Regions from separate parts of the Paenibacillus sp. alder61 genome, predicted to be linked through region 3. Evidence: riboswitches for the same ligand, from Rfam matches in the RefSeq annotation. Region 3 holds a riboswitch; each other region holds the start of a gene.
The links. A riboswitch is a leader RNA that binds a small molecule or an ion and turns the genes downstream of it on or off. The one in region 3 is predicted to bind cobalamin.
Positions count from the first base shown of each region.

Region 1 (10,083 bases), on a different contig from region 3:
TGCCGGCATCGCATTGGCGCAAACCCTGTTGGTGACGATTTTAAATGAATTGGTGGAAGCGGGGTTCGAGCCGCCCGTTTTTAAGAGCAGCAATTTAGATGGTGCCGACCAATACAACGATCAATTGTTTAAAACCTACGTAAAGTGAGGCCGGGTTAAGTGAAAACTGCGATTATACTTGCTGCTGGAAAGGGCTCCAAGCTATGGCCCTACAATGAATATTGGCCGAAAGCCGCTTTGCCGGTTGCCGGCCAGTCTGTTCTCTCGCGAATGATCGGTCATCTGAAGAGTCTGTCTATGGAACGCATTATCGTTGCGGCGGACTATCTCGACAAGCGTTTGAAATCGCTGTGCCACGGAATCGAAGGTGTAGAAGTAGTGTCGGTGTCGGCTCCGCAAGGGACGGCGGACACGTTGGAACGGTTGCTGCCGATGGTTACTGACGAAAAGGTGCTGATTGTTTACGGGGATATCGTTACGACGCAAGCGGCAATGCAAAAGTTTATTCGTCAATCGTCCGATTCCGGAAGCGATGCGGATCTTCTGGTTAAACCGCTGGATCAGGAGCGGACGCAAGATTGGTTCTGCGCCAACGTCAGCGACAAGGAGGTGCTGCAGATTTATGGACATCCGCGTCCGCACTACGTAAATCATCGGTTATTGGGTGTTTATGCAGCCAGAACGGCGGCTCTGCAATCCGCACTAACTCAAAATCCCGGGTTTATGACCCATGTGAATGTCGGTATGATGCCGCCGATGGAAGCGGCGCTTGAGCAGTCGTTACAGATCATGATCGAAGCCGGTTGTCGCGTAACCGCGCATTGCGCAGAAACCGCCGTGATCGATATAGATAAACCGTGGCATTTATTGCAGGCCGCTCATCTTGTATTGGACCACGAAATTAAAACTCTCATGGAGAGCAGCATCCCGGATTCCGCCGTCATTCATCCGTCTGCCGAGATCAAAGGACAGGTTATCCTGGGCGAAGGGGTGATTGTTGGCAGGAACGTGCAAATTAAAGGAAATGCCGTCATCGGTAAGGGAACGATTATCGAGAATGGAGCGATTATAGGCGCCAATTCGGTAATCGGCGCCGACTGCGTTATTACGGACTACTGTAAAATCGGGGATTTCAGCGTTATCGGCAACCGGAATCGTATCGGTCATTGCGCCGAATTTGAAGGAATCACGTTTGATAATGTGAGCTTTACTCACTATGGGGAAGTTTTCGGCGTTGTCGGCACTTCCACCGATATCGCGGCCGGGGTTACGATCGGCGTACTGCGTTTTGACGATTTGCCGCAAATGCAGAAGGTGCAAGGCAGAACGGAGTTTCCGGAAAAGTTCGGAAATGCCGTTTATTTTGGCGACTATACAAGGACAGGTATCGCGTCGCTATATATGCCCGGTGTCAAAATCGGTTCCAACAGCGTGATCGGACCGGCTGTGCTGGTGGAGCAGGATGTTCCGTCGCGCACCTTGCTTCACCTGGATCAACAACAGCTCGTAAAAAAAGCATGGGGCCCTCATCGTTATGGCTGGTAACACCCCCAGGATGGATCTTTGCCTTTTGTGAGAATCACGCTTATGGCGGTGATCGGGATTAAACTGAAGACAGGTCATGTGCGACCTGCAGCGATAACTGGTCAGCGGAAGGTCCGGCGGAAGCGACCGGCAGAATGTTAAATCAAAAAGCGCGGATCGCCAAGGAAACAGGTTGGCGTCCGCGCTTTTAGTATGGCTTTTTAGCTGTATCCCAGCTCTCGTTTGGCCTGATCGGTGCCCCGGGTTTGCCGACGCCCCCTTTCATTTTGAGCAGGCCCAAAAGGGACGTGGGCTAGAAAGTGGCATGCAGGACGAAAAAGGCAATCGGAACGACTATTGTGATATTAATCACTTGAACGAAGCTGTTTTTATGAACCCGGACGATTTTCTATTTATATAATTTCAATATATGAAAAATTCATAATAGAAAAACAGACCTAAACGTATCCAGCAACTTCGATTTTAACAGTTCCTATCCACGTACCTTGAAAACTTACATCTACAGTAATAACAGCGCAGCTTCCCCGGTTGTACAAATTTTACACTTCAGTTATATTGGTCATAAGAAACAGGGGTGAGGGCTATGGCATTTATGATTGCACAGCGGGCTTACTTGAAATTATTTTTGATCACGAAAGTGGAGCAGCGCAGGGGATACGGTTATCAAATGCTGGAGGAACTAAAAGAAGAGTTCAAACCGTTTGGCTATGTGCCGCCGCAGAGTGAAATTTACCGGGCCCTTCACGAATTGGTGCAGGAGGGGATTCTTTACCGGACCAAGCATTTGAAAGGCAATGATCCCAGCGTCGATTTTCAGGAAATCGTGCTGTACCATTTTACCGATGACGGGGCGGAAAAAGCCAAGCTTTACAAAAAGCAGGTCAAAACGGATCTCGACCGCTGTATCGGTATGCTTAATAAAGCGGTAGCGGATAATTTTAATTAATATAGTAGATTCCGATAAGATTACTGTTGAATTATGCCGTAACATCCGTTAGTATTTAGTTCATACTTAAAAATTGCATAATGTGGGAAGAGGTGCTTCAGCCGCGGTTGAAGCTTAAAAGGGAAGACCGGTGAAATGCCGGCGCGGTCCCGCCACTGTAACGGAGGAGCCGCCATGCGTGAAATGGCCACTGGTGTCGGAAAGACACTGGGAAGGCTGCATGGTCGGCGCTAAACTCCGAAGCCAGGAGACCTGCCTCTTTCGGCAACACTGCTGTACCTACGGGAGATAGGGAGGTGTTAAAGATTCGAACCATCGGACAACTATACGAAGGTCTTCTTTAGCATAGCCTAGAGAAGGCCTTTTTTATTTTACCGCGTTAACGCATTTACTATCATTTATCGAGAGACTAGTTGAGGAGGCTTTATATTATGAGTAGAATTACGAGCGGAAATTTGGGTTTCCCCAGAATCGGCAAGCAGCGGGAATGGAAAAAAGCGATCGAGGCGTACTGGAGCGGAAAGCTAGAGGAGGCGGAGCTTCACCGGCAGTTGGCCGAAATCCGCAGCGAGCATTGGAAGTTGCAAAAGAATAAAGGGATTGATTGGATCCCGGTCGGTGACTTTTCCTATTATGATCAGGTATTGGACACTGCCGTGATGTTTGGGCTCGTCCCCGAACGTTTCGAATACGACGGAGGACCGGTTCCGCTCGAGACCTACTATGCGGTGGCCAGAGGCAGCAAAACCGCCGCGGCCAGCGAGATGACCAAATGGTTTAATACGAACTACCATTATATCGTCCCCGAGCTCGGGAACAGGGAACCTGAGCTTACGGCCAATCTTCCGCTGCAGGCCTATCGTGAAGCCAAAGAGAAGTTGGGGATCGACGGCAAGCCGGTCGTTCTCGGATTGTACTCTTTCCTGAAGCTGTCCAAAGGGGCGTCCGGCAACCTGCGGGAATGGAGCCAAAAATTGTTGCCGTTGTATGTCCGCGTTTTGCGCGAGCTGGAGCAGGAAGGAGCCGCGTGGATCCAAGTCGACGAACCGGGGCTTGTAACCTTCGTATCGGATGAGGACCTGGCGCTGCTTCAGGATATCTATCGGACGATTTCGGCGGAGGTACCGCAAGCGCGGATTCTGCTGCAAACCTATTTTGACGCCGTTGAACGCTACGAGGAAATCGTCGCTCTCCCGGTGCGCGGGATTGGGCTGGATTTCGTGCATGGCCGGGAAGGGAACCTGCAGGCTCTGCGGCAGCATGGTTTTCCGGGCGGCAAGACGCTGGCGGCGGGAGTGGTGGACGGCCGCAACATTTGGCGGTCCGATCTGCCGGCCGTGCAGGCTTTTATCGACGAGATCGCCGGGCTGCTGGCGGACGATTCCGACCTGATCATACAGCCTTCCTGCAGTCTCTTGCATGTACCGGTATCGGCACAAGGAGAAGACGGTTTGCCTGGGGTGCTTAAGGATGCCATGGCCTTTGCGGAAGAGAAGCTGGAGGAAATCGCGGCTTTACGCCAAGCGCTGCATGGCGAAAACCCGGCCTTGCTGGCCGAAAGCCGCCAGGCCCTGGAACGCTTGAACGCGGACCCTTCGCGCAGCCGCAAGAACGTCCAGGAGGCGGTGAACCGTATCGCGCAGCAGCCGGCCGAACGGCTCAGCCCGTTTGAAATTCGCCACACGGAGCAGCAGCGCGTATGGAACCTGCCGCTTCTGCCGACCACGACGATCGGGAGCTTTCCGCAAACCGCCGAAGTGCGCGCGGCCCGCCAAAAGTGGCGCAAAGGCGAATGGACGACCGAGCGGTATGACGAATTCATCCGGGAGGAGATCCGGACCTGGATCGGGATTCAAGAGGACATCGGCCTGGACGTACTGGTTCACGGAGAGTTTGAGCGGACGGATATGGTTGAGTTTTTCGGGGAAAAACTGCCGGGGTTTGCGTTTACCAAGGGAGGTTGGGTCCAATCCTACGGTACCCGCTGCGTGAAGCCCCCGCTCATTTACGGCGACGTGGAGTTCGACCGTCCGATGACGGTCAAGGAGACCGCATTCGCCCAGTCATTGACCTCGAAACCGGTCAAAGGCATGCTGACGGGGCCAGTCACGGTATTGAATTGGTCGTTTGTCCGCAGCGACTTACCGCGTGAGACGGTAGCTTATCAGATCGCCCTGGCGCTTCGCAAAGAAGTGGAGGCTTTGGAAGAGGCCGGGATTACGATGATCCAGGTCGATGAACCCGCGCTCCGGGAGGGATTCCCGCTGAAGCCGGCCGACCGTGGGGCCTATATCGACTGGGCGGTAAAAGCGTTCAAAATCACGACATCTTCAGTTCGGGATACTACGCAAATTCATACGCACATGTGTTATTGCGAGTTCCACGACATGATCGATGCGATTCGGGATCTGGATGCCGACGTGATCTCCATCGAGACGTCACGCAGTCACGGAGAGCTGATTCAGAGCTTCGAAGAGAATACTTATCCGCTCGGCATCGGGCTTGGAGTGTATGATATCCACAGTCCGCGGGTGCCTTCCGAAGAGGAAATGATGGCGATGGTCCGCCGGGCGCTGCAAGTGCTTGATCCGAAGCTGTTCTGGATCAATCCGGATTGCGGGCTGAAAACCCGCGGAAGGGAAGAAACCGTAGCGGCGCTGAAAAATATGGTTTCGGCCGCCAAGCGCAGCCGGGAAGCGATCGGTTCGTCCATCCCCGTTAATTAAGTTATGACAAACAACATTTGACATAGTGGATATTGCTCTGTTACTATACTAAATATAGTACAAGAATATTAGTTAGTTTAAATATTTTTTTGGAGGGAAACCATTATGTCACATGTTTTGTTTGTTAAAGCCAATAACCGCCCGGCCGAACAGTCGGCAACGGTCAAGTTGTATGAAAGCTTCCTGAAAACGTACCGTGAGACGCATCCCGATGATCTGATTACCGAACTGAACTTGTTCGAAGCCGAACTTCCATACTACGACAACGATATGTTGAACGGATTGTTCAAGCTGGGCAAGGGAATGCCGGTTACTCCGGAAGAACAGAAAGCGGCCGATTTGGCAAACACATACCTGGATCAGTTCTTGAACGCCGAAAAAGTCGTTTTCGCTTTCCCGTTGTGGAACTTCACGATTCCGGCTCAACTGCTGACCTACCTGTTCTATTTGAATCAAGCGGGCAAAACGTTTAAATATACGGAGCAAGGACCTGTCGGTCTGGTAGGAGACAAGAAAGTTGCCCTCCTGCAGGCGCGCGGCGGCGTTTATTCCGAAGGTCCGGCAGCGGCGGCGGAAATGTCCATGAAGTACATGCTGACCACGCTGGGCTTCTGGGGCATTCAAAACCCGGAAACCGTAATTGTGGAAGGGCACAACCAATTCCCCGATCGCGCGGAGTCCATTATCCAGGACGGTGTGAAACGTGCGGCTGAGCTGGCTGCCAAATTCTAATTTAACATTGAAAAGGGCCTATCCGCTCGAGATGTGATCTCGGCGGATAGGCCTTTTTTTCATTTTGACGAGACAATGCGATCATATGTTTGGTATAATCCACTTTACAATCATGGATAAGCTTGGAGGAATTCGTTTTATGTTGCAGAAAACCCATAGTCTTGCCGGTCTGCTTGCCGCCGAAGGTGTGCTGGCCTATTATCATCAGCCGTTGTTTAGCTGGGAAGGCGCGGCGGCGCTGACGATCGGCTGCCTTGCCGGACCGTTGGCGGATATCGACAAGAAAGGATCGACGATGGCCAAGCTGCTGCTGCCTTTGTCCTGGATTCTCCAATTGGCTAAGGTTAAGCACAGAACGTTGACGCACTCGCTTCTGTTCATTTTGGCGCTTGGCAGTCTTTTGTCCGCTTTACCAGCGTTCTTCTTCTGGACTTTTATTCTTGCTTACGCTTCCCACACCCTGATCGATATGTTCAACGATCAAGGTGTTGCGCTGCTTTGGCCCTGGAACCGGAAATTTCGGCTTGTTCCCAAATTCCTGGCGATCGAGACCGGGTCTTTCACCGAAGGCGTCTTCCGTTTGCTGCTCGGGGCAGCGGTTGTGATCTATCCGGTTCTCAACTACGCTTCCGTCCTATAAGCAGGATCAGATCGACGGTTACGGTGAGACGGTCCAGCTTGGCGGCCTTGCGGCGAGCTTCGGAATCGGCCCCCCAGGACAGCGGGGTCATGGCGATCAGATGCTCGAGCAAAGGCGGTTGAACCTCACGTCGATACGTCAAGCGGGAGGACTCCTCCAGCCGGAAGAGGTTTTGCAGCCGATGCCGGGTTTCGGCCTCTAGGCTGGATTCTTTGCGGCTGCCCGGATGAAGAAGTTCCCGCAGTTCCCGAAGATAGTCGGGACCGGGAATCACCTTGACCAGCAGGCCACCCTGGGTAAGGACCCGGTGAAACTCCCCGTAATTGGATGGGGAGAGGATGTTGAGAACGCCGTCGAAGCTGCGGTCGGAGAGCGGGCTTTCCGCCAAGTTGGCCACGAACCAGGTAAGTCCGCTATGCCGCTTGGCGGCAAGCGCGATGCCTTCTTTGGAAATGTCCAGCCCGACTCCTGTCACCTGTTGGTCGCTTAAGGCGGAAATTTGCTCGGCGATGGCCGCCAAATGCGAACCTTCCCCGCACCCGGCGTCAAGAAGTGAAAGGCCCCTGCGTTGGTTCGGCAGAGTTTCCAGCAGCATCGCGGAGATGCGACCGGTTAACGGGGCGAACCATCCGCTTCGGCTAACCTCCGCCCGCGAGGTAAACAAGGCGTTCCCGTATTTGGTTTCTATAGGTTTTCGTAAAAAGTTTACATAGCCGTATTTGGATATATCAAAGGTATGTTTTTGTTGACAGATCAAGCTCTTTCCGCCGGCGACATGAAGCGGCTCCCGGCAAACCGGGCAGCGGAGAAGCGAAACTTGGCCGGAGAGCCGTCCTGCGGCTAACTCCTGCTTTTGCGATGGACTCACGTATATGCACCCCATTCATTCGTTTAATTGAACGAAAAAGGCACAGTCAAATAAACCGGGCATAATTTACAAAAATACCCAGCTTGTTCGATCTGCACCTTTTATCGACGATAACGAATGAATTGAATGATCATGGCGAATCTCCGTTCTATAATATTGATGGCATATTAGCCCCATCTATTATAACACTAGTGCTCCGTCTGACAAATCTTAATGTCCGGCAAAAATAACTTCTTGGCAAGCTCTCCCAAGTTGACTATGATGAAAAAAGGGCTTTTTACACTAAGGAAAGTTATGGGATCGTGTCATGAATTGAAACCATCCGACATGATTTTCGTAACATAACATAGCTTAACGAAAGGGAAGGGGAGTATTGATGGAAAACAACATGAGTGTCAAAATGTTCGAGAAGTTGCCTGACGGCGAGATTCAGCAAATCGACGAGCGCGTTTGGACTCCGGTTATGATTACCGCATTGGAGCATGCGAACTATATAGTGGTTGGCGGCAGGGAATTTGAAGCTGTCGAGGGACGGCTGAACGTCGATGAAGGAAAACTGGAGCTCCTGCTGGTGCCAGTCCGAAACGAGTAGGCTTTGGGAAAGGAGGAATTCGTTTTGGCAGAAGATAAAAAAAAGGTAGCGGAAGCCGCCGAATCCAAACTGTTGACGCCGGACGGTAAACCGCTTCGCGTCTTGTCGACTTCGCTGGGAATCGCGCTGCTGGCGAACGCTTTTCTTGTCCCCGCGGGTACCGCCGAGGCGACCGGGGCAGCGAGCGGCGACGAACCCAAGCTTGTGGCTTGGTCGACCGAAGAGGTCAAGGCGTACTTTGACAAGAACGTCGACTGGAATCTTCCGATTCCGTTCGAGGAGGAAGAGCGCAAGGAGGCTCCGGCAGGCTCCGGAGACAGCAGCACAGGTTCCGGCGGAACGACGGTCATTAACAATTACGGAGGGTATGGAACCGGCTTCGGCTGGGACGATATGCTCCTTTACCACCTGTTGTTTAACAGCGGTTCCAACTACTCATCGAGCGGTTGGCACAAGAATCATGGCGGGTACTACGCGGGTACGTCCACCCCGTATAAACCCCGTTCCTATTCCAGCGGCGCTTTCCAGAACAAACCTGTAGCCGGTTCGGTGGTCCCTCCGAAAACATCGACTTCAACGAAGGGTTCGATCGTACGGCGTTCGACATCTTCAAGTCCGGGCGGAATCGGCGGTAAATCCAGCGGCCTTGGATCATCTTCCAGTTCGAAATCCAGCAGCAAAAGCTCCATATCGGGATCCTCCAGCAGATCGAGTTCGGGCAAAGGATTTTTTGGCGGATGACCGACAGAGTATTCGAAGTAACGGGCGAGCCGGATCCCGATCGGGCCGGGCGGGTAAAACAGCTTTACGAGCTCGGGTTTACCTGGGCGGATTTGGAGGACGAAGCTTACTGGATCGACCAGATCGTTTGGATGAGGCAACCCGTTTATGAAGAATTGATGCATGCTTCCCGCATGCTGTGGATGATCCTTGATAAAGCGGTCCGATATGTGCACCGCAGACCGGATCTTTACGGACTGCTCGGCATTCCGCCTTTGCTGTGGGAAATGCTCGACGGCGAGCTTTTGGCCGAACCCGGGTTAATCAGCAGGTACGCAAGGTTCGATTTTGCCGTGGCTCACGACGGGAGTATCAAGCTGCTGGAGCTGAATGCGGATACGCCGACCGGCTATGTGGAGGCTTCGATCGCCACCCCTTGGATTTTGAGCCAGGCGGGGGCTTCCTCACCGAATGAGGTGATGAAAGATCTGGTGGCGGCGGCATGGGCCGTCGAGGAACCGGAAAGTGCGGCGTGCGTCGCTTATGGCAGTCATTTGGAGGACTCGGGAACGATCGAGGCTTTGGTTCGGCACAGCGGGCGAACGATGACTTGCGAGGATTGCTTGGAATTATGGTTCGATAACGGCTATTTGAAAAATAAGGACGGAAAAGTGATAAACCGTCTGTTCGCATTGTATCCCAAAGAATGGATGGCGGTGGACGATGCGGGGGAAGCGATGGCCTATGCGATCGAATCCGGCCGTCTGACCTTGTTCAACCCGCCTCACAGCCTGCTGCTCCAATCCAAGGGGCTGCTTGCCGCGGTCTGGGGTCTTTACGAGCTCGGGCTGCTGTTTGATGAGGAAGAGCGCCAAGCCATCGAAGCATATATGCTGCCGACATACAACAAGCCGGTATTCTCCGGAAACTTCGTATCCAAATCGATGTTCGGGCGGGAGGGCGGCTCCGTCCGCATGTTTGACGAGACCGGACATCTGGAGATTGAGGATGAAGAAGGGTTTGACAGCAGCGTGTTGTTCCCTTCGGTTTATCAGAAGCGGGCGGAGCTCGCCAAAATCGAAACGGCTGAAGGAGAGCTGCATTTGTTGACCGGTGTGTTTGTGATCAACGGCACCCCTTGCGGTTTGCTGGGCCGTGCGGGCGGTCCGATTACGGGCAATGCCAGTCATTTTATTGCGATAGGAGTGAAATAAATGAGGTTCAAGCGTTTGCTGGGATGGGTTCTGACCGGATGCATGTTCCTGGTTCTGCTCAGCGCCTGCGGAGGGCAATCCAGCGTTTTCCATACGGATT
Region 1 covers NZ_JAIUDG010000031.1:45,698-55,780, reverse strand. The annotation lists gene LBW89_RS25070 (SIS domain-containing protein) at 1-148, shown strand, start outside; gene LBW89_RS27785 (NTP transferase domain-containing protein) at 160-1,545, shown strand; gene LBW89_RS25060 (helix-turn-helix transcriptional regulator) at 2,129-2,491, shown strand; cobalamin riboswitch at 2,565-2,766, shown strand; gene metE (5-methyltetrahydropteroyltriglutamate--homocysteine S-methyltransferase) at 2,923-5,217, shown strand; gene LBW89_RS25050 (FMN-dependent NADH-azoreductase) at 5,323-5,949, shown strand; gene LBW89_RS25045 (metal-dependent hydrolase) at 6,089-6,589, shown strand; gene LBW89_RS25040 (putative RNA methyltransferase) at 6,567-7,457, opposite strand; gene LBW89_RS25035 (hypothetical protein) at 7,834-8,049, shown strand; gene LBW89_RS25030 (hypothetical protein) at 8,074-8,790, shown strand; gene LBW89_RS25025 (glutathionylspermidine synthase family protein) at 8,787-9,983, shown strand; gene LBW89_RS25020 (hypothetical protein) at 9,984-10,083, shown strand, end outside.
Region 1: another riboswitch for cobalamin. It lies ahead of metE (5-methyltetrahydropteroyltriglutamate--homocysteine S-methyltransferase); the one in region 3 lies ahead of LBW89_RS15235 (ABC transporter substrate-binding protein).

Region 2 (10,083 bases), on a different contig from region 3:
CGCGCAACAGCGGGGCGCTGATTTGGCAGCTGAACGACAGCTGGCCGGGGACCAGTTGGTCCATGATCGACTACGAGCTGCTGCCGAAGGCTTCTTATTATTATGGCCGGACCTTTTTTCATCCGCTGCTGCTGTCGCTGGAGCATGAGCCGGGCGAGCCGCTGAAAGTGTGGGTGGTCAACGATACGGCGGATTCGTTGAAAGGGACGGTATCCCTTAAGGTTTACCGTCTGGATGACGGCAGCCTCGTGTCCGAGAAGCGGTTTGACGTCGAGGCTGCGGGATTCGCCCCGGCCCAGCGGGTGGGCGAGCTGTCCGAACCGGAGGCGCTGGCGGGCGCCGCGTCCGCGGAGGAAGTGATGGTCGAGCTCACCGCCCAAGGGTTCGACGCTCCGGCGAACCGCTATTACCTGCGGGACCCGAAGGATCTCCGGCTGCCGCAGGCTTCGCTTGCGGCGGAGATCGACCGGGAGGCCGGCACGGTAACGGTGACGGCGGCGGCCGGCCGGGGCGCGGCCCGGCTGGTGAAGCTGGAGCTGCCGCTGGGGCGGGTCCGCTACAGCGACAACTACTTCGATCTGCTGCCGGGCGAGAGCCGGGTCGTCGAGGTGCGGCATCCGGAGGGTCTGCCGCTGCCTTGGGACCAGTTGCGGGTGAGCGCGCTGAACGAATAAAAAAGGTTGACCGAATGCGGGGCGTAATGCCCCGTCGGTCAACCTTTTTTGAGCTTGAGGGATTAACGGGAGAACCTCCCGTTAATTCAGAACATTTCGCCCTTCGGTAGGGAATTAGCGGGAATTGTTCCCGTTAATTCGCCCATAAAAGGCCAAATGTGCAGCAGAGCTCCCGATTAGCGGGAGTTTGTCCCGTTAATCGTTCCGTGTGAGCTTCCCGGCCGGAATTAACGGGAGTTTATCCCGCTAATTCTTCGCAGGGCCCCGCGAAGTTCCAGCGCCGGCGCACCGGGCCCGGCAGCCCTGGCACCCGGCAGCCCGGGCGCTCTCTTTTACCGGCCCAGGCCCAAGTCCAGTCCGCTTCGCATTACCCTTGGCTGGACGCACCAACGAACCATCTTGGCCGTCCGGGGTACTCCCGCTTACAGGTCGTCAAACCCGTTGTCGTCGCCGACCTTCCCGTAGTTGCGGGACTTGGCTTCGAAGAAATCCGTCTTGGTCGCGTTCAGCGCTTCGTCCGAGAACGGCTTGATCCAAGGCATGCAGTTGACGTCGACGCCTTGGTAGCCTTTTTCCAGGCCCATCAGGGTGAGGCGCTTGTTGGCGATGTATTTGATGTAGTCGGACAGCTCGTTCAGGTCGATGCCGCGCACTTCCTTCAGGGTATAATGCGCCCAGTTGGTTTCGAGCTGTACGGCACGGTCGATCGTGCGGTATACGTAGTCCATGTTTTCCTTGGTGTTCAGCTCCGGATAGTCGATCAGCAGTTGCTTGAACACTTCGGCGAAGAAATAGCAGTGCTGGTTCTCGTCGCGCTGAATGTACGAGATCATTTGGCTTGTGCCCATCATCTTCTGGTCGCGGGCCAGATTGTAGAAGAAGGCGAAGGTGCTGTAGAAGAAGATGCCCTCGAGAATCAGGTCCGCCACCAGCGCTTCAAAGAACGACTGCGGCGTCGGTTCGTCGCGGAAGTTTTGATAGATGTCGGAAATGAACTTGTTCCGCTCCAGCAGAACCGGGTCGTGCTTCCAGTATTCGAAGATTTCCTTCTGCTCCTGCTCGGACACGATGGAGGAGAGCACGTAGGAGTACGACTGGTTGTGAACGACTTCCTGCTGACCGATAATCGCCGAGATCGCCTCCAGCGAGGAGTCGGTAAAATACCGTTTCACATCGCCGACGAACATCGTCTGCATCGAATCCAGCACGGCGAGCAGCGAAATGTTGATTTTAAACGTGCGCTGTTCCTCCGGATCGAGCCCCACGAATTGCTGGGCGTCCTTGTTCATCGGAATTTCGTCCGCGATCCAGTGGTTCAGGAGCAGGACTTTGTACAGCTTATACATATGCGGCATGCGGATATCGTTCCAGTTGAGTATTCCCGAGCATTCCCCGCCGATGATGCGCGTGGATTTGTTCGGCGCCTCCGTGTTAAAAATCGTTTGCAGTTGCATGGATTTTCATCTCCTTGATTATATTGAAAGCCTTCGGGCCGGGTTCGCCTCCCGCGCTTCTTATGAAGCGCAGGATTCGCATTCCTCGATCGTCAGGGCGCGGCTGCGCACATAGTACGTCGATTTCAGGCCGGCCTTCCAGGCGTGCAGATGCAGGTCCAGGAATTCGCTCGCCTTGATGTCCGGGCGAACGTAGAAGTTGAAGCTCTGCCCTTGATCCACGTGACGTTGACGGGCGGCGGCCATGTTGATCGACGCGTGCTGGTCGACCATGAACGCCGTCTTGTAGTACCAGATCGTTTTTTCGGACAGATCCGGCGCCGGGTTGGCGATTTTGTACGTCGTTTTCTCTTCGTACGAGAGCAGCTCATACAGCGGATCGATGCTGGCCGTGGAACCGGCGATGATCGACGTCGAACCGTTCGGCGCGATCGCGAACATCCAGGCGTTGCGGACGCCGTTTTCGCGGACCAGCTCGGCCAGCTCTTTCCATTGCTCCGTCGTTACGAACTTGCCTTCACGGGAGCCGTCCGTGTAACCGCGGTATGAGAAGTACTTGCCGTTTTCCCAGTCGGAGCCGGCGAATTTCGGATAGCGTCCTTTTTCTTTGGCGAGCTCCATGCTGGATTTAATCAGCAGGTAGTTGATTTTTTCGTAAAGCGCATCGTTGTAAGCTACGGCTTCGTCGGACTCCCAGCGGATGCCTTCGAGGGCCAGCAGGTGGTGAAGCCCGAACGTACCGAGGCCGATCGCGCGATATTGGCTGTTGGTGTACTGCGCCTGCAGCACCTCGATGTTGTTGATGTCGATGACGTTGTCGAGCATCCGCGTCTGGATCGGCACGAGGCGGTCCAGAACGCCGGCCGGTACGGCACGGGCCAGGTGGATCGAATTCAAGTTACATACGACGAAATCACCCGGGATTTTGGAGACGATAATCCGCGTTTGTCCGTCTTTCGTGATCAGCTCTTCTTTTTCCACCACGGTTGGGGTCTGATTCTGCATAATCTCCGTGCACAGGTTGGACGAATAGATCATGCCGTGCGCCCGGTTCGGGTTGGCGCGGTTGACGGTGTCGCGATAGAACATATACGGTGTGCCCGTCTCGAGCTGGGACTTCATAATGCGTTTCATGATGTCGATCGCCGGCATCGTGATCCGCGGAAGCGTCGGATGGTTGACGGCCTCTTCGTATTTTTCGCGGAAGGAGCCTTTGCCGAACTCCTCATCGTAGAAATCCTCGAGGCCGAGCGGACGGCCGTTCTCGTCTTTCCAGCCCATCGTTTTCTTCACTTCATGCGGACAGAACAGATTCCATTCGCCGCGCTCTTCAACCTTCTCCATAAACAGGTCGGGCAGGCAGACGCCGTGGAACACGTCATGGGCGCGCATCCGCTCATCCCCGTTGTTCAGCTTAAGATCGAGGAAGGCGAGAATATCTTTATGGAATACGTCGAGGTAAACGGCGATCGCGCCCTTGCGCGTACCGAGCTGATCGACGCTGACAGCGGTGTTGTTCAGCTGGCGAATCCAAGGGATGACGCCGGAGCTGGTGTTTTTGTGACCGCGGATGTCGGAGCCGCGGGCCCGCACCTTGCCCAGGTAGACGCCGATACCGCCGCCCATTTTGCTGAGCCGGGCCACGTCGGTGTTGGAATCGAAGATGCCTTCCAGGGAATCGTCCACCGTGTCGATAAAGCAGCTGGACAGCTGGCCGGCCACTTTTTTGCCCGCATTGGACATCGTCGGCGTCGCCGCCGTCATATAAATGTTGCTCATGGCCCAGTAAGCTTCCTTAACGAGTTCCATGCGCTTCTCCGCGGGCTCTTGGTGCATCAGGTACATGGCGATGACCATATAACGCTCTTGTGGAAGCTCCATGGTGCGGCCTTCGAAATCGGTAGCCAGGTAACGCTCGGCCAGCGTCAGCAGTCCGATATAGTCGAACAGCAGGTCGCGGGACGGGTCGATCGTTTCGCCCAATTCTTCAATTTGCTCTTTGGTGTAGCACTCCAGCAGTTCCTCGCGGTAGATGCCGGCTTTGCACAATTCTACGATCAGATGGTGGAATGATCCGTAAGGTTCTTCCGGGTATGCTTTATAGCGGCGGTTGACGGCCGCTTTTTTGTAGAGCGAGGTCAGCAGCGCGCGTGCGGCCGCGAATTTCCATTCCGGTTCTTCCTTCGTCACCAGCTCAAGCGCCGACATGGTGAACGCATTGCTGATTTCCTCCCCCGTGACTTCGTCGCGTCTCAGCTTCGCGTTGACGCCGCGCAAAAGACGTTCCTTGTCCAAGGTATGTAGTCCGTCCAGAATGCGATCGGCATAGACGCCAAGACGTTCGCTGTCAAACGCGAGCTGGCGGTTGTTGGGTTTATTTACGAGCAGTGGCATGAGTAAATTCCTCGCTTTCTGAGCATGGGGTGATGCCCGGATCGGATCTCTCCGTCAGGCTTAAATCTACAAATCTTAATTCTCAAATTGAGAATATTCAGGGGAAAAGGGGCGTCCGCTGAGGACGCCGTCGGTACTATTTTTGAGCAAGTCTATAAAAAGCATCACAGACCATAAATTATACTAGAAACTTCATAAGCTAGAAAGAGAAAGTTGGCTCCCAAAGCACCGCTTCTCCGGAGGAGAGGCTCTTCGGAATGTCGATCAGCCTCTGGTTGGAGCTGCCCCGGTAGAGCAGGGAGGGGTCGCGCAGTTCCTCGACAAAGCGCCCGTCTACCAACACTTGGCACCGTTCGAGCAGGCGGTATTCGGGCGACCCGGTCTCCGCGTGCTCCGGCGTGGTCAATTCTTCATAGGTATAGCCGCTGTAAATCCAAATCGGCACGGTTCCGGCCGCGGCGCGGAGCCGGTCGATAAACGCCCCGACTTCCGCCGCGGAGAAGAACGGATCGCCGCCCAGCAGGCTTACTCCGCTCAGCAGCGGGTTGTTCGCAATATCGGCGATGATCTCCGCCTCCCGTTCGGGCGTCAGCGGCTCGCCGTAATTGAAATTCCAGGTGGCCGCGCTGAAGCAGCCTTTGCAGTAATGGCGGCACCCGCTGATAAAGATGGCGGCGCGCAGGCCTTCGCCCTCATTGATGGATTCCGGGTAGTAGCCGCAAATATTCATGCGTCGTGCTTGACCCGATCCCGGACCTCCGCCTGTTTGGCCGCGTTGAAGCGGGTTTGAAAATCGCCGGTCAAATATCCTGTGACGCGGCGCAGGCGGCGGATGTGAACATCGTTCTCGTGACTGCCGCAGGAAGGGCAGTTCGCGCCGATAATCCCCTCGAACCCGCAAGCCGAGCAGCGGTCGATCGGATGGTTGATGCTGAAGTAGCTGACCTGCTGCGAGAGCGCGTATTGCACGATCTTCAGGAACGCCGCCGGATTGCTGCGGGCGTTGCCGTTCAATTCGATATAAGAGATCGCCCCGGCGTTGCAGAGGCCGTGGAACGGCGCTTCGAGCTCTATTTTTTTGGCGGCGCTCAGTTTGTAGTACACCGGGATGTGGAACGAGTTCGTATAGTATTCGCGCTCCACGACGCCCGGTACGGTGCCGTAAAAAGCGCGGTCGCGCTTCGTGAACTTCCCGGACAGCCCCTCCGCCGGCGTGGCGAACAGGGTGATGTTCAAGTTGTGGACTTCGCTCATCCGGTCGCAGTAGTCGCGCATATAGGCGATCAAATCGTAAGCTTTTTTGTAGACCGCTTCATCCTCGCCATGGTGCTTGCCGTACATCGCCTTCATGCATTCCGCAAGTCCGATGAAACCGATGGAAAGGCTGCCGTGCTTCAGCAGGTCGCCGACCGCGTCATCCGGGCCGAGCTGTTCGCCGCCTTCCCATACGCCTTCGCGCATCATGAAATCCGAGGCTTTGGCCTTCTGGGCCGACTGGATTTGGAAGCGGTGCAGCAGGCCCTCGAGGGCGATATCCATATAGTGGTCCAGTTCCCGGTAGAACCCGCGCTCATCGGCTTCCTTCCGCCGACCCAGCGCGATGCCGTGCTCCAGTCCGAGCTTGACGAGATTGAGCGTATTAAAGGAAAGATTGCCTTTGCCGGACAGGCGGTTCCGGCCGAACCGGTCGCTCAGCACGCGCGTGCGGCAGCCCATGGTGGCGAATTCGGTATCCGGATTCTGCGGATCGTAATGTACCAAGTTCAGCGGCGCGTCCAGATTGGCGAAGTTCGGATAGAGCCGCTTGGCCGAGCATTCGGCCGCCATCAGGAACAGCTCGTAATTCGGTTCGCCCGGATTCTGGTTGACACCCTGTTTGCACTTGAAGATTTGAATCGGAAAAATCGGAGTCTCCCCGCTGCCGAGTCCCCGCATCGTCGCGGTCAGCAGCGAGCGGATAACGAGTTGGCCTTCCGGCGATGTGCAGGTCCCGTAGTTGATGCTGGTGAACGGGATTTGCCCGCCCGCGCGGCTCGACATGGTGTTGAGATTGTGAATCAGGCTTTCCGCGCCCTGGAGCGTTTCGCTTTCGGTTTCTTTTAAGGCGTATTTGAAAGCTCTCGGAAACCGCTCCCGGAGATCGTCGCGGCTCATGGTCACTTCACCGCCGAGATCGGCGGCCGGATCGCCTTCCTCCATATATTCCAGCCCTTTGCGGAAGTATTTGGCGAAGGACTTGGCTACGTAAGGGGCCAGGTCAAAGTCGAGCATGTTGGCGGAGACGCCGCCGTATTGGCTGTTTTGCTGCGACTGGAAAATAATCGCGACGAGCGCCATCGCGGTCATGATCGAGTTCGGCGGTCTGACGCTGCCGTTGCCGGTATTGAAGCCTTCACGGAGCAGTTTGGCGAACGGGATAAAAATGCAGTTCGTCGTTCCGATGGCGTATTGGTCGAGGTCATGCACATAGACCACATTATCTTGAATCGCTTGAACGAGCCGCGGAGGCATAACGAAGTGGTTGGCGTACCATTTGGCGTACTCGCTGCCGAATTTGCTCATTTTGCCCGAGAAGCTCTCCCCGTTCAAATTGGCGTTTTCGCGCAGGACTTCCAAATTGGAGCTGGCCACGATTTCTTCGCCCAGCTTGATGACTTCCTCGAGCATGCCTTCCTTGGCGTTATCGGTATTTGTAGTGAAATGGTTGAGCAGTGCCATGATATGATCTCCTTCCGATTCACAACTGGAAATAAAAAAGCATTCCCAACCCAAGGAGGTCGAAAATGCCCGGATGCGCTCTGAAAACAGCACGTCGCCTATGCGGCGCGCCGGAATGACTTCTATGTATGGCGGCAAGCGGACACCTTGGCCTGTACCTCGCAGGGTTATCGGGTGCCATCCAGACGGGCAGGTCTCCTGGCTTCCGGACCTTCCGGCGCCTTCCCGCGGACGATAGCGTTCGCAGTGGCCTAATGCCGGAGGTTGCTGGCTTATGGGGAGCGAGATCCGGTGGGATCTCACTCTATAAAAGCTTCCGGTTACAGTGGCGGGACCGCAGCGGATTTGCACCGCACTTCCCTATTAAGCCCCGGCATCGTTCTTGTGCCGGTTCACCCGTCTGTACACTATATTTGGTTGTTGTTGTAACATCATAACCCAATATATTGTGTTTGTAAACGGGCGGATAACTAGATTCAAGGTTGAAAAACAGCTGAAAAACAGTCGAAAGCAAACAGGATGCGGGGACTCGGCGACGAAAAAAATATAGTAGATTTTGAGGCAAGATTGTGGCGGACTAGAGGTAAGCGTTTGCTAGGTTGAGAGGGGAAACTGAGCGTAACGTGCGTAACGGAAATAATAGCCGCTATTTTGCATAATATCGCTCGCTCAGAGATTTAACGGAAATGATAGCTGCTATTTTCGAAAATATAGCCTCGGAGGCCCCGGATTTAACGAAATAGCTGCTATTGCGTCCGTTAAAAATATAAATGGGCTGTTTTGGCCGAAATAGCCGCTATAGTTTCCGTTAGAATCCGTTGACGTTCTATGAGCCGGCCAAACTGCTCATTTACGCCCGGCAAACGTAACCTTTTGTCCTTGGCGGATTGAATTCCACGCCCCGAACTTGCTACAATGAATGAAAATCCGGTTAGCGGAAAAACAGGAGGAGATCACATGGCGATCGCGGAAGTGACGGTTATTCCGATCGGTACAGGTTCCACCAGTCTGAGTTCTTATGTTGCCGAACTGCAACAGGTTCTAGCGAAGCAGGAAGGAATCCAATACACCCTGACTTCGATGAGCACGATCATCGAGGGGCCGCTGGATCGAATTTTTGCGGCGATTCGCGCGATCCATGAGGCTCCGTTTCAATCCGGAGCACAGCGCGTCTCCACCTCGGTCAAAATCGACGACCGCCGGGACAAAGAGAGCTCCTCCGAGCAGAAGCTCCGGTCCGTGCAGGATAAACTCGGCCCATCCTGACCCGCGGCGGCCGGGCTGCGATTGAAGGCGCAAATTTGCCGAAAATTGGCCCTTGCAATATTTTGAAAACCGAGTATAATAATTTTTGTTTCACTTCATAAAAGTGATTCCGCTGGTGTAGCTCAGGGGTAGAGCAACGCACTCGTAATGCGTAGGTCGGGGGTTCAATTCCCTTCACCAGCATCTTTCATAACACAAACACGGCGCGTCTTCCGAGGTTTTCGGGGGGCGCGTTTTTTTGCGCGGGAAATTATTTTGATGCCTTCCGTCGGAGTTCGTCCTCCTTGAGGGTAATGCCGGTATCCAGTATAGTGTTCTCGAAATTGGACAACATACCTTCTACGCGGGTATAGCCTGGGAAGCGGGAAATAACCGCAGGTACAACCCCAATTATTAGTACTTGGCGACGAACAGTGGAATTATAGTGGGGATCGTTAAACCAAATATGTACTTATTCACATTAGGGACTAGGCTCCACGCTTGTCAGCATAACTTAATTTGAAAAGTAATAAGAATGAGGTATGACGTTTTTATTCCGGGGGGAACATGGAAAAGCCTCATTTATTGATGCAATCTGCAATAAGAGCTGGCGCGATGGCTTTCGTAAAATTACTCGGTTTAATCGGACGAGTCATTTTAGCCAGGATGGTTGGTGCGGAAGGAATCGGCCTGTATCAAATGGCCTACTCGTTTTATGGGTTTGTAATTATGCTTTTTGGGGGAGTGCCTACCGCTCTGGCGATCATTACCGCAAAAAAGCCGGGCCAGGGGTGGCAGCTCCTAAAAATTTTATTATTTGGTTTTATCGTTCTAGGCAGTGTGGTCAGTCTAATTGTTTTTATGGAATCGACATGGCTCGCCAAGCTGCTTGGGAATTCGGATTTAAGCGGTTTATTGAAAAGCATGGCTTTGGCCATTGTGATCGCACCATTGCTGGGGTTGCTGCGGGGATATCTGCAGGGACTCGAACAGTTTGGCATTATAGCCGCCTCGGAAGTCATTGAGCAGGCTGTTCGAATTTTTTTCATGCTGCTGATTGTGTATTATTGTCTGCCATCCGGAATAGGGAATGCCCTGGGAAAGGGTTTGTACGCTACTTTTTTGAGCATGATTTTCTCCTTACTAGTTGTGACGATTTATATCGCTCAAAATAACTTGAACTCTTCAAGCGAGCACCCAAAAAAAGATTCTTTTCCTGTAAAGTGGTTAGTTCAGACATCGTTCTTGATATCCATTACCCGGTTGTTAATCCCTGCCTCTGAATTTTTGGATGCGATCATCATCCCTAACAGGTTAATGGCTTCGGGATACAGTTCTGCAGAAGCTACATCCATTTTTGGCATTATCACGGGCATGGCCCTCACCATCGTATACACCCCAACGCTTATTACCGAAGCGCTTAGCTATACATTAACCATGAGAATCGCTTCCGTGTGGCAGCGAAAGGAAGGTAACAAATTTAAAGAACTGCTGCGTATAACCATGAAATTAAGCTGGCTATGGGGTTTAATTTCAACTTCGTTTTTATTCGTTTATGCCGAAGAATTATCCGTGTACATATTTGATACAGATAAACC
Region 2 covers NZ_JAIUDG010000004.1:177,879-187,961, forward strand. The annotation lists gene LBW89_RS05710 (beta-mannosidase) at 1-674, shown strand, start outside; gene LBW89_RS05715 (ribonucleotide-diphosphate reductase subunit beta) at 1,097-2,128, opposite strand; gene LBW89_RS05720 (ribonucleoside-diphosphate reductase subunit alpha) at 2,189-4,522, opposite strand; gene nrdG (anaerobic ribonucleoside-triphosphate reductase activating protein) at 4,722-5,252, opposite strand; gene LBW89_RS05730 (anaerobic ribonucleoside triphosphate reductase) at 5,249-7,240, opposite strand; cobalamin riboswitch at 7,411-7,655, opposite strand; gene LBW89_RS05735 (MTH1187 family thiamine-binding protein) at 8,198-8,506, shown strand; tRNA gene LBW89_RS05740 (tRNA-Thr) at 8,618-8,689, shown strand; gene LBW89_RS05745 (oligosaccharide flippase family protein) at 9,053-10,083, shown strand, end outside.
Region 2: another riboswitch for cobalamin. It lies ahead of LBW89_RS05730 (anaerobic ribonucleoside triphosphate reductase); the one in region 3 lies ahead of LBW89_RS15235 (ABC transporter substrate-binding protein).

Region 3 (10,083 bases):
GCGGATAGTGCTTGACGCTTTGTTTAAGCAGCTCCGGGGTAAAATCCAGCTCCGCCTTAACCGGAAACCGGGACAGAAATTGAAAAGCGGCCAGGATAGGCCGTCCTTTTTGTGTCATAGCAAATACTCCCTGCTTTTCAGTTCGATCGGAATACCCGCCGTCACCAAAAAGACCTGGTCCGAAATTTCGGCGATCCTCTGGTTCAGGATGCCGGCGTAATCCCGGTACAGCCGGCCGAGCGGGTACTCGGGAACGATTCCGCTGCCCACTTCATTCGTCACCAGAACGAGCGTCCCCGGATAGGCGGCGACCGCTTCCTGCAAGCGCGCAATCTCGCGGGTCAGCGCGTCTTCGGTGGCCCGCCCTTCGGCCTCCGCGGCCAGAAGCACGTTCGACAGCCAAAGTGTCAGGCAGTCGACCAGCACGCAAGAGTCCGGGTGAAAGCCGTCATATCCCGGCAGTTCCCTCAACAGCCCAGCAAGCCGAAGCGGTTCCTCCAACGTTGTCCAGGGATAGCGGCTATCCTCGCGCTGAAGGCGATGGCGATCGATCCGCAGACGCATTTCCTCGTCGAAGGCCTGCGCGGTCGCCACATACCATCCCGACGGAGCATGCTTCATGCACCAGCGTTCGGCGAACGAGCTTTTTCCGCTGCGGGCCCCTCCCGTCACCGTTACGATCATAACCCGTTCCCTCCGTTTTCCGGGGTACCGTCTTTGGCATTCTCGTGCGAGGTCGAAACTCCCGCGCCCTGGAAGGTGGCCATTTCGGCCATAATCCGGCAGGCCGCGTCCAGCAGATGAAGCGCCAGGACGCCGCCCGTTCCTTCTCCCAAGCGCATCTCCAGATGCAGCATCGGCTCAAGCCCCAGAAGGCTGAGCAGTTGGGCATGCCCTTGCTCCTGGGAAACGTGCGAAGCGATCATGTACCCCGCGGATTCCGGCGCGATCCGCTGCGCCGCCAGCGCCGCAACGCTGGAAATAAACCCGTCGATCACCACGGGACAGCGGTTGGCCGCGGCGCCCAGAATGACACCGGTCAAGCCGGCGATTTCCAAGCCGCCCAGTTTGGCGAGCGTTCCGATCGGATCGGCGGGATCGGGGCGGTTGCATGCCAGGGCTCTATCGACCACGCCCACTTTATGTCGCCAGCGCTCCTCGCTGATTCCCGTCCCCCGGCCTACGGTTTCCCGTGCCGGGATCCCGGTAAAGGCGCTCATTAACGCAGCGCTGGCCGTCGTGTTGCCGATCCCCATCTCCCCGGTCACGAAACACCCGACGCCACGCGCTGCCGCCTGCTTCACGATTTCGAAGCCGACGAGGATCGCCGCCTCGGCCTCCTCCCGGCTCATCGCCGGACCGACAGCGATGTTGCCTGTGCCGTACCGGATTTTCTTCGCGATCAAATCCGGATGCTCGATATCGGCGTCGACACCGATATCCACGCACATCACCTCCGCGCCGGCCTGCCGGGCCAGCACGTTGACCGCCGCGCCGCCGGCAAGGAAATTCCGCACCATTTGCGGAGTAACCTCGGCGGGAAACGCGCTGATTCCTTCCGCGCAAACACCGTGATCGGCTGCCATAACGACGACGGCGCTCTTGGGGAAGGAGGTTGCCACTCGCCCCGTGATTCCCGCCAGCTTCATCGCCACGCTTTCCAGCTTGCCCAAACTGCCCGGTGGCTTGGTCAAGCTATCCAAGTGCAGTTGGGCTGCGGCGGCCGCCTTGGCGTCCAGTGCGGAAATCGAACGAGCTATCTCCTTAACGCTTTGAAGCATCGGAAAACGCCTCCTTGAATAACCTTAGATTGATTGTCTTCTTTATTGATTTTATCCGCAGACTTTATGAGGGAGAGCGCGCCGAGTCCGGATCAACGCGGCACGATGTTCTCCGCTTTTCGGAGCAGCAGTTGCGGGGCTCCCGAATCGGGATGTGGAATACGGTAAGACTTCACATGAAACACACTTTCCAGGGTTTCCGGCACGAGAATGTCGCCCGGAGCTCCCTGACCGGCAATGCGCCCGCCGTTCAGCACGAGCAGACGGTCGCAGTAAAGTGATGCCAGGTTTAAATCGTGCATCACGGAAACGACCGTCAAGCCCTCCTCCCGCTGCCAACCGGCGATGAGATCCATAAACTGCATTTGATAGCGGATATCCAGGTAAGTGGTCGGCTCATCGAGCAGGACGATCTCCGGCTGCTGTGCCATCACTTTGGCCAGAGCGGCCCGCTGCCTTTGTCCCCCGCTCAGATTGCTGAGCGGTCGATGCGCCAGTTCCTCAAGCTCCATTCTCTTCATGATCCGCTGAAGCAGTTCTTCCGCCCCGCCCTGTTTTTCCCGGCCACGCCAGTCCTGATAAGCAAACCTGCCCATCTCGATGACTTCACGGACCGTGTAGGCGATCGGAGGAAGCCCGTCCTGCTGCAGCACCGCCAGCTTCCGGGACAGATCTTTTCGCCCGTAGGAGGACAAAGAGCGCCCGGCCAAGGAGATTTCTCCCCGATCGGGCGCTTCGACGCCGGAGAGCAGGCTGAGCAACGTGCTTTTCCCGCTGCCGTTCGGGCCGATCACGCCCCAAAACTCCCCGGGCGCAATGCTCCAGTCAATGTCCTGCAAGGCTTTAAATTTCCCGTAGCACTTGGTGACCTCCTTAACCTGGATCATGACAGTTCCTTCTCCCTTGCTCTTTTTTTACGATACAGCAAATAAGCGAAAAACGGCGCTCCGACAAAAGCCGTTACAACCCCGAGCGGAATTTCCGTGGGCGCGAGCAGCGAACGGGCCGCCAGGTCGCTCCACATCATGAAAATGCCGCCTCCGATCGCGGAGAGCGGGATAATCAGGCGATAGTCCGGTCCGGTGATCAGCCGGATCATATGGGGAACGACGAGGCCCACAAACCCGATGACTCCCGACACGGATACCGCTGCCGCCGTCATAAGCGTAGCGACGAGGAGGATGAGCAGTTTGGTTCCCTCCACGTTTAATCCGGAATGGGCCGCCTGCCGTTCTCCCAAGGCAAACAGGTTCAACGAACGGGCCCGGCTCCACAGAAACAACCCGCCCAGCGCCAAATATGGAAGCAGGATGGCCGTATAGGACCATCCCCTCAGACTCAAGCTGCCCATGGTCCAGTACATGATCTGGTTCACGGTCTCCTTGGACATCGCCGTCAGGAACGAGACGACGGCACCCAGAAAGGACTGCATGACCACACCGGACAGGATCAGGCTTTCAATCGGTATTTTGCCGTTTTCCCGGGCCAGCCACATGACGATCCATAACGTAGCCGCCCCGGTGAGAAAAGCGACGACAGGCAGGGTAAACACGCCGATAAGCGAAAACTGCCAGCCGAAAAAAATCAATACGGCCGCGCCCACGGCAGAGCCGGAGGAAACCCCGAGGGTGAACGGATCGGCGAGCGGATTGCGCAGCACGCCCTGAAAGGCAGCGCCCGCAACCGCCAGCGACGCCCCGACCAGAAGGCCGAGAAGCACGCGAGGCAGCCGGACTTGCATCACAATTTGCTCCGAAGCCGTATCCCAGGTCGGCTCAATCCAATGGCCCATGCCCGGAAGGCGATGCAGCAGGATCTTCGCGATCTCAAGGACCGGCATTTTGACGGAGCCGAATCCCACACAGACCAGCAGGGTAAGAATCAGCAGCCCGAGGCCTATAAATCCGTAGCCTGCCAGTTTGTTCCTCACGGCTGAATCAAATCCGGGTAAATCGCGTTAGCCACATCGATAAGCCCTTTGGTCACACGTGGACCGGGACGGCTCAGCAGGTTGTCGTCCAACCCGATAATGCGGCCTTCCTTGACCGCGGTGATCTGGTCCCAGCCTCCGCGGCTCTTGATAATATCGGCGAGCGTCCGGTTATTCTCGTCAACCACGCTTTTGGCGTAAAGAATAACATCCGGATTCGCTTTGATAATGTTCTCTTCGTTAATTTCGTTCCAACCGGTAAGGTCGGAAGCGACATTTTCTCCGCCGGCCAGCGTAATCATTTCATCCATAAATTCACCCTTGCCGACCGTCCAGCCCGGCGAGAATTCGATATAGACCTTCTTCTTCTGATCGGCCGGCAGCTTGCCTACCGCTTCCTTGACCTTATCCAACTCGGCCTGCATTTGGCCGGTAACCTCGCCGGCTTCCTTCTGGCGATCCGTAATTTGACCGACCAACCGGATGTTCGCCATGACCTCTTCCATCGTTTTTGCGTTGGAACGGAACACTTTCAAACCGAGATCACTCAGGCTTTTCACCGTTTCATCACCAACCAGGCTCCCCGCCAGAACGAGGTCCGGCTGAGCCGCAACGACCGCTTCCACATTAACCTGGAAACCGCCCATTCTCGGCTTGTCTTTTACGGCTTCCGGATAATCGTCATTGTCGGAAACGCCGACAACCTGCTCATCCAGTCCCAGGGCAAACAGCCCTTCGGTTTCCGACGGGGCCAGCGACACGATGCGCTGCGGCGCCGATTCGAACGTAAACTCCGTGCCGTAACCGTCTTTTACGGTCAGCGGATAAGTCGTTTTAAGGCTTTCCTGGTCCGCTGCGTTCGACGTATCCTTCGGCGTCTCCTGCTGCTGGGCTTGTCCCTCTTTGGCGCCCTCCGCGGCATTTTTACCGTTCGCCCCGCAGCCTGCAGTGACGAGCAACAGAATGGCCAGAAGCCAGATCCCCCAGATCTTAGTCCACTTTTTCATCTCTTTCTCTCCTTCTGTGTCTGTAATTCTAGAATAGCCTGCCTGGTGAGCAGCAACTCAACTCCGATGTCTCTTCATGAAGAAAAACCCATCCTAGCGGATGGGTTACGTCTACAAAGTTATAGGGGAGACCGTCGTCATATTCCGGTGCCGGAACGCTGGGATCACTCCTCTAAGCAGAACGTTATCCTTTCCTCGAAGGACCGTCTATCCTTCCCGTGGCAGGTCTCCTGACTTCCAGGTTCCGACGAACGCCCGGCCTTCCCATCATACTGTGGCGTACGACAGTGGCATGCTTGGGCGCGTCCCTGTATACAGTGGCGGGACCGTGCCGGAGTTTCACCGGCTTCCCTTTTAACCCTTGGCTCGCAAACTTGCGGGCTTCGGGACCGACGGGTATTTCCGTATTCGCTTGAATCCAGGCGATCTATCTCTTTTGGATTATAGGGGAAAAGCCGAGAACTTACAATACGAAAGAAACCGTCCCGTGATACGGTTTCGCCAAATATTCATTTTGCCCGGGAAGAGCGCTGACGCTCAGCTGCACACCCAAACGCTTCGCACAAAAGAGCCCTTCGTTACTTTGGCAAAGCCCTGAATTTGAAACCCCGCCCGGCGCAATTCCGGCTCCAGTTCTTCCGACGATACGACCACCGAAGTGTCGCTGAACCGGCGCAGGCTCAACAGCATCGCACGTTTCTCCTCCAAAGGAAGAACGGAACATAAATTGTAAGGCATATCCAGAATCGCCGCGTCAAAGCGATCGTCAATTTCATGCATATTCCCGATGCCGACAAGTTCTTCATGATGATATCCGAAATGGGCCAGGTTGACCCTCGCGCCGCGGATCGCCAGCGGATTGATATCCCGTCCCACAATGTCGATCCTCATCGATAGGGCCTCGATCAGTACATTGCCCATCCCGCAGCAGGGATCGACCGCACGGAACCCGGAGACAACGGGAACGGCGATATTTACCAGACTTCGGGCCAGGGTGGCGGAAAGCCCTGTAGAATAATTCCGGGGCTTATGTTTATGCCTCTGCCAAACAGGATCCGCCGGCTCGCATATGCCAAGTCTCCACGACTCCCCGTCATGCAACAGACCGAACAGGACGTCCGGCTGCCTCATCTCGGCCGTGCCCCGAATATGAGCCCCGACCGTTCTCTCCAAGCGGCGCTGGTCTTCGTAACTGCGAGGCGTACCGTTTTTGAGATATTTGACTTTGAAGGTCTTCCCCTTCAAGTCAAGTTTCTCCGCAAGGGATAAAACCTCCTCGAGCGAGCCGCTTCTGGCCAACACCCTCATTTCCATGGAAATGAAAGGGCTCCGGCTCGCTCCGATAGCGGTTTTGCTTTCCATAAAGGAATGTGCTCCGGGCTCTTGCCCAAACAAGCTGCGAAGCTCAAGCCTGCACAATTCTCTCTCGTTCTCGTGGCACGCATAGGGGTAGATGTAATTGTAACTACTTTGAGAATTCCGATACCAATCCACGTTCCGTCTCCTTCTTCACATTGCTCTCGCTTGGGGCAATTTGGCCCACGTAAGGCAAGGCTAAGCCATACAGGCCTTACATCCTCTGAACCATTGTACCAGAAGATCGCGGCTTACCGTAAACGCTTCGGGGAGGGGGCCGCCGATCGATGGCTCTGCTGCATTTCCGTTAACTGTGCCCAGTAACGTTGGGGCATATGGGAAAGCCTGGCCCGGGGATTATTTCTTTCCCGGATCGCCACCGTATCATAAAATTGCTTCCACAGTCTCCGGTATGACATCTCCTCTTGGCTCGGCTCGGGCAATACAAGCTCGTCCAGACGAAAAAGTCCCACCCGTTCTGTAAGCGGACCCTCCTGCTTCTGCATCAATGCTTGTCCATGAGTCTTGTCATAAATCAGAAACGATTCCCTCCGGTACCGATCGCAGAAATGGGAGGCCAGCAGCGGCAGCACCTGATTCTTGGGCTCGATAATTGCGACAAGAATATCGCCATAATCCGAGAACCGAACGAATCCCAAATAAGCGTGACTTTCCGTCTTTAAATGCTTTACCGCCTTCCGCAGCCGGTGGACCGTATCCTCCGTCAGCATATTCATAACCGTACGTCCATATTGAAAGCCAAGCCTCAAAAAACGGTACAGCAGCAACTCCTTATCGGCCACGCAAGTAAGAAAGCCGCAGCGGATCAGTTCCTGCGCGTCCGGACCGATTTTGGCGCCGATTCCCTTGTAGACTCTGGAAGCCTTCACCAAATCGGTCTCGACCCATACCGCATCGAACAGGGTATAAAGACAATCGTCACCCGGCCGTATGTCCACCGCCTCTTCTTTACGGTCATAGCTTTCAAACACACAGCTGAGAAAACCGTCAAAACTGCCGTCGTAAACGTAAGCGGATTGGCGGGTCCAACTCATGTCGCAATCACTTCCGCCCCCTTGCCCGCCGCGAGTTCTTCGTCGCTGAACAGCGTAAGCTGCTCCACCTGGGGCTTAGGCAGATACAAAGAGATTTCCTTCTTGGACAACAGGGATCGCAGGATTGTGCTTTCATTCACTTTCAACCCTTCAAGACGCCTGCCGGAGCAGGTAATAAAATATTGCGCTCGCTTCAGCACGACCCCCAGCTTCTTTAATCCGGCAAAGTCCAAACTTCCCGCTCGCCGCGCCGTAACGATCCTCTTGGCGCTTCGCACGCCGATTCCCGGGACCCGCAGCAATGATTCGTACGGGGCCTGATTGATCTCCACGGGGAACCGGTCGATATGGTTGACAGCCCAATGGCACTTGGGATCCATAAACGGATTGAAGTTCGGTGTTCTTTCATCCAGCAGTTCATGGGCTTCGAATCCGTAAAACCGCAGCAGCCAGTCCGCCTGGTAGAGCCGATGCTCCCGCAGAAGCGGCGGCTTGCTGTCCAGCGCCGGAAGCAGCGAATGTTCCACCACCGGCGTGTAAGCGGAATAATACACCCGCTTCAACTCGTATTTGCGATACAGCGCCTCGGTCAGCGTCAAAATCTTCAGATCGCTGTCCGGCGAAGCTCCTACGATCAACTGTGTGCTCTGTCCTCCCGGCACAAACTTCGGCGCATGCCGATACTTCACCAAATCCGTACTGTTCTCGCGGATGCCCTCCCGAATCGCCGCCATCGGCCGAAGGATCGTCTCCTTGCTCTTATCCGGCGCAAGCTGCCGTAAGCTGTCCCGGGACGGAAGCTCAATGTTTACGCTCATCCGGTCGGCAAGCAGTCCCAGCCTGTTCACCAGTTCGGGATCACTTCCGGGGATGGCCTTCACATGAATATAACCCGAGAATCCATATTGATTCCGCAGCAGTTCCAGCACCCGGATTAATCGTTCCGTAGTATAATCCGGACTCTTGACGATCCCCGAGCTTAAAAATAATCCCTCGATATAGTTCCGGCGGTAAAAGTTCATCGTAAGCTGCGCAAGCTCTTCCGGCGTGAACATCGCCCTGCGGGTATCGTTGGAACGGCGATTAACGCAGTATTTGCAATCGAATATACAACTGTTGGTCATCAGAACTTTCAACAAAGAGATGCAACGCCCATCGGCGGCAAAGCTGTGGCAGATTCCCGACGCAACGGCGCTCCCCAACTTACCGTCTTGGCCCGCTCTCTCCCCTCCGCTGGAGGAACAGGAAGCATCGTATTTGGCGGAATCCGTCAAGATCGTAAGCTTCTCCAGTACATCCATTAAAGCGATCTCTCCTTTTGGAATCATTATAATACGAACATTTGTTCTTGTAAATACAAAATATTCCATAATTCTTGTAAGAAAAGTGTAAGGTTTCTTTAAGATCCTTTAAAGGCAAATCGATGGGAAGAAAACGTAATGCGGCCTATACTTCAAAGCTGTATAAGCGTCGTTGAGATAGATCCATGAAGGATTGAGCACTACTAAAGAGCGATTGAACTGATGGGAGTGGAATTCGTATGACCAGACAAACGGGGGTCGCCGCCAGAATCCTCCAAAAAACTTTGCTGCCGGTTCTCCTGATGAGTGCTGGAATAAGCGCCTTTTTCCCCATGGCAAACGCCGCATCGACCGCCGCGGCCAATCCGGCCGATTCGGGGCTCGCGGGGAAGAAAAACAACGTCTCCGAGTTCAGGCGTTACTTGGACGAACAGGTTCCGCTATTGCAAAAAAAGTACGGGGTGCCGGGCGTTTCCATCGGCGTTCTTGAGCATGGAAAAATCGGCTACGTGGTGCAATACGGATATGCGGATAAAAAGGCGGGCCATAAGCTGGACGCAGCGTCGCGCTTTCAGGCGGGCTCCATATCCAAAAGCGTTACCGCCTGGGGGATCTTGAGGCTGGCGGAAGAGGGGAAACTATCGTTGGACGACCCGGTCGGCAAACATTTGGGGAACCGGTCGATTCCAGGTGTGGAGACCATTTCGGAGGAGGTGACGATCCGGCGGCTGTTAAGCCATACGGCAGGCCTTGCACCCCATCCCGGTTATCTGGGCGTCGAGCCGGGCCGGGAGCTTCCCACGCCCGAGCAATCCCTCGCGGGGGCAGGCATGTTGAACGAACCCGTAAAATTCGCCTTTACTCCCGGCACGGAAGCGGCCTATTCGGGGGCAGGCTATACGATCCTTCAAATGGTGATTGAAGAGGTATCGGGGCAGCCGTTCGAAGATTATATGGAAAAGCAGGTTTTGCTCCCGCTGGGGATGAACTCCAGCAGCTTCGGCCTAAGCAAAGAAGATAGAGTCTCCCTGACCAAAGCCTACGGATATTTCGGACAAGAACTGCCCGACTACCGATTCACTGAACGGGCTGCCGCAGGGTTGATCACCACCGCCGGAGACTTGATAAAGCTCATGCAGGCGAGCCTGGACACCTCGAAGACCGGAGGAATCCCCTTGGGGCGGGGTGTTCTAGCTCCCGACCTGGTCGGGGAGATGCAGACACCGGTTTTGGGCGAAAACGGACTCGGTATATTTTCCCGTAGCCTGCCGGACGGCACCACCCTTCTCTACCACCCGGGCGACAACCGGGGCTGGCACGCCTTCTACGGCTTTATCCCCGAGTCCCAAAACGGCTTGGTCATCCTGACCAACAGCGAAAACGGCATCGATTTGCGGCAGGATGTGTATCATGCCTGGATCCGGTTTGAAACCGGGGCACTGCCGGAAGGAGCGGTCGCGCTGGCTCAATCAAGGACCTTGCATCAATGGGTGGCTTATGGGCTTGCGGCCGGTCTGGGGATTTATCTTCTGCTCGCCGCCCTGCGCATCCGCAGCGGCCGCCGCGTGTTTTTGCTCAATCATCCCAAACCGCCTTGTGTACGATTACTGATCCGGCTGATTGTTCTGATCGTTCCGGGCGTCCTGCTATACC
Region 3 covers NZ_JAIUDG010000013.1:80,474-90,556, forward strand. The annotation lists gene cobS (adenosylcobinamide-GDP ribazoletransferase) at 1-118, opposite strand, end outside; gene cobU (bifunctional adenosylcobinamide kinase/adenosylcobinamide-phosphate guanylyltransferase) at 115-684, opposite strand; gene cobT (nicotinate-nucleotide--dimethylbenzimidazole phosphoribosyltransferase) at 681-1,781, opposite strand; gene LBW89_RS15225 (ABC transporter ATP-binding protein) at 1,874-2,668, opposite strand; gene LBW89_RS15230 (FecCD family ABC transporter permease) at 2,665-3,711, opposite strand; gene LBW89_RS15235 (ABC transporter substrate-binding protein) at 3,708-4,718, opposite strand; cobalamin riboswitch at 4,921-5,127, opposite strand; gene LBW89_RS15240 (TRM11 family SAM-dependent methyltransferase) at 5,256-6,080, opposite strand; gene LBW89_RS15245 (TIGR03915 family putative DNA repair protein) at 6,326-7,129, opposite strand; gene LBW89_RS15250 (putative DNA modification/repair radical SAM protein) at 7,126-8,430, opposite strand; gene LBW89_RS15255 (serine hydrolase domain-containing protein) at 8,670-10,083, shown strand, end outside.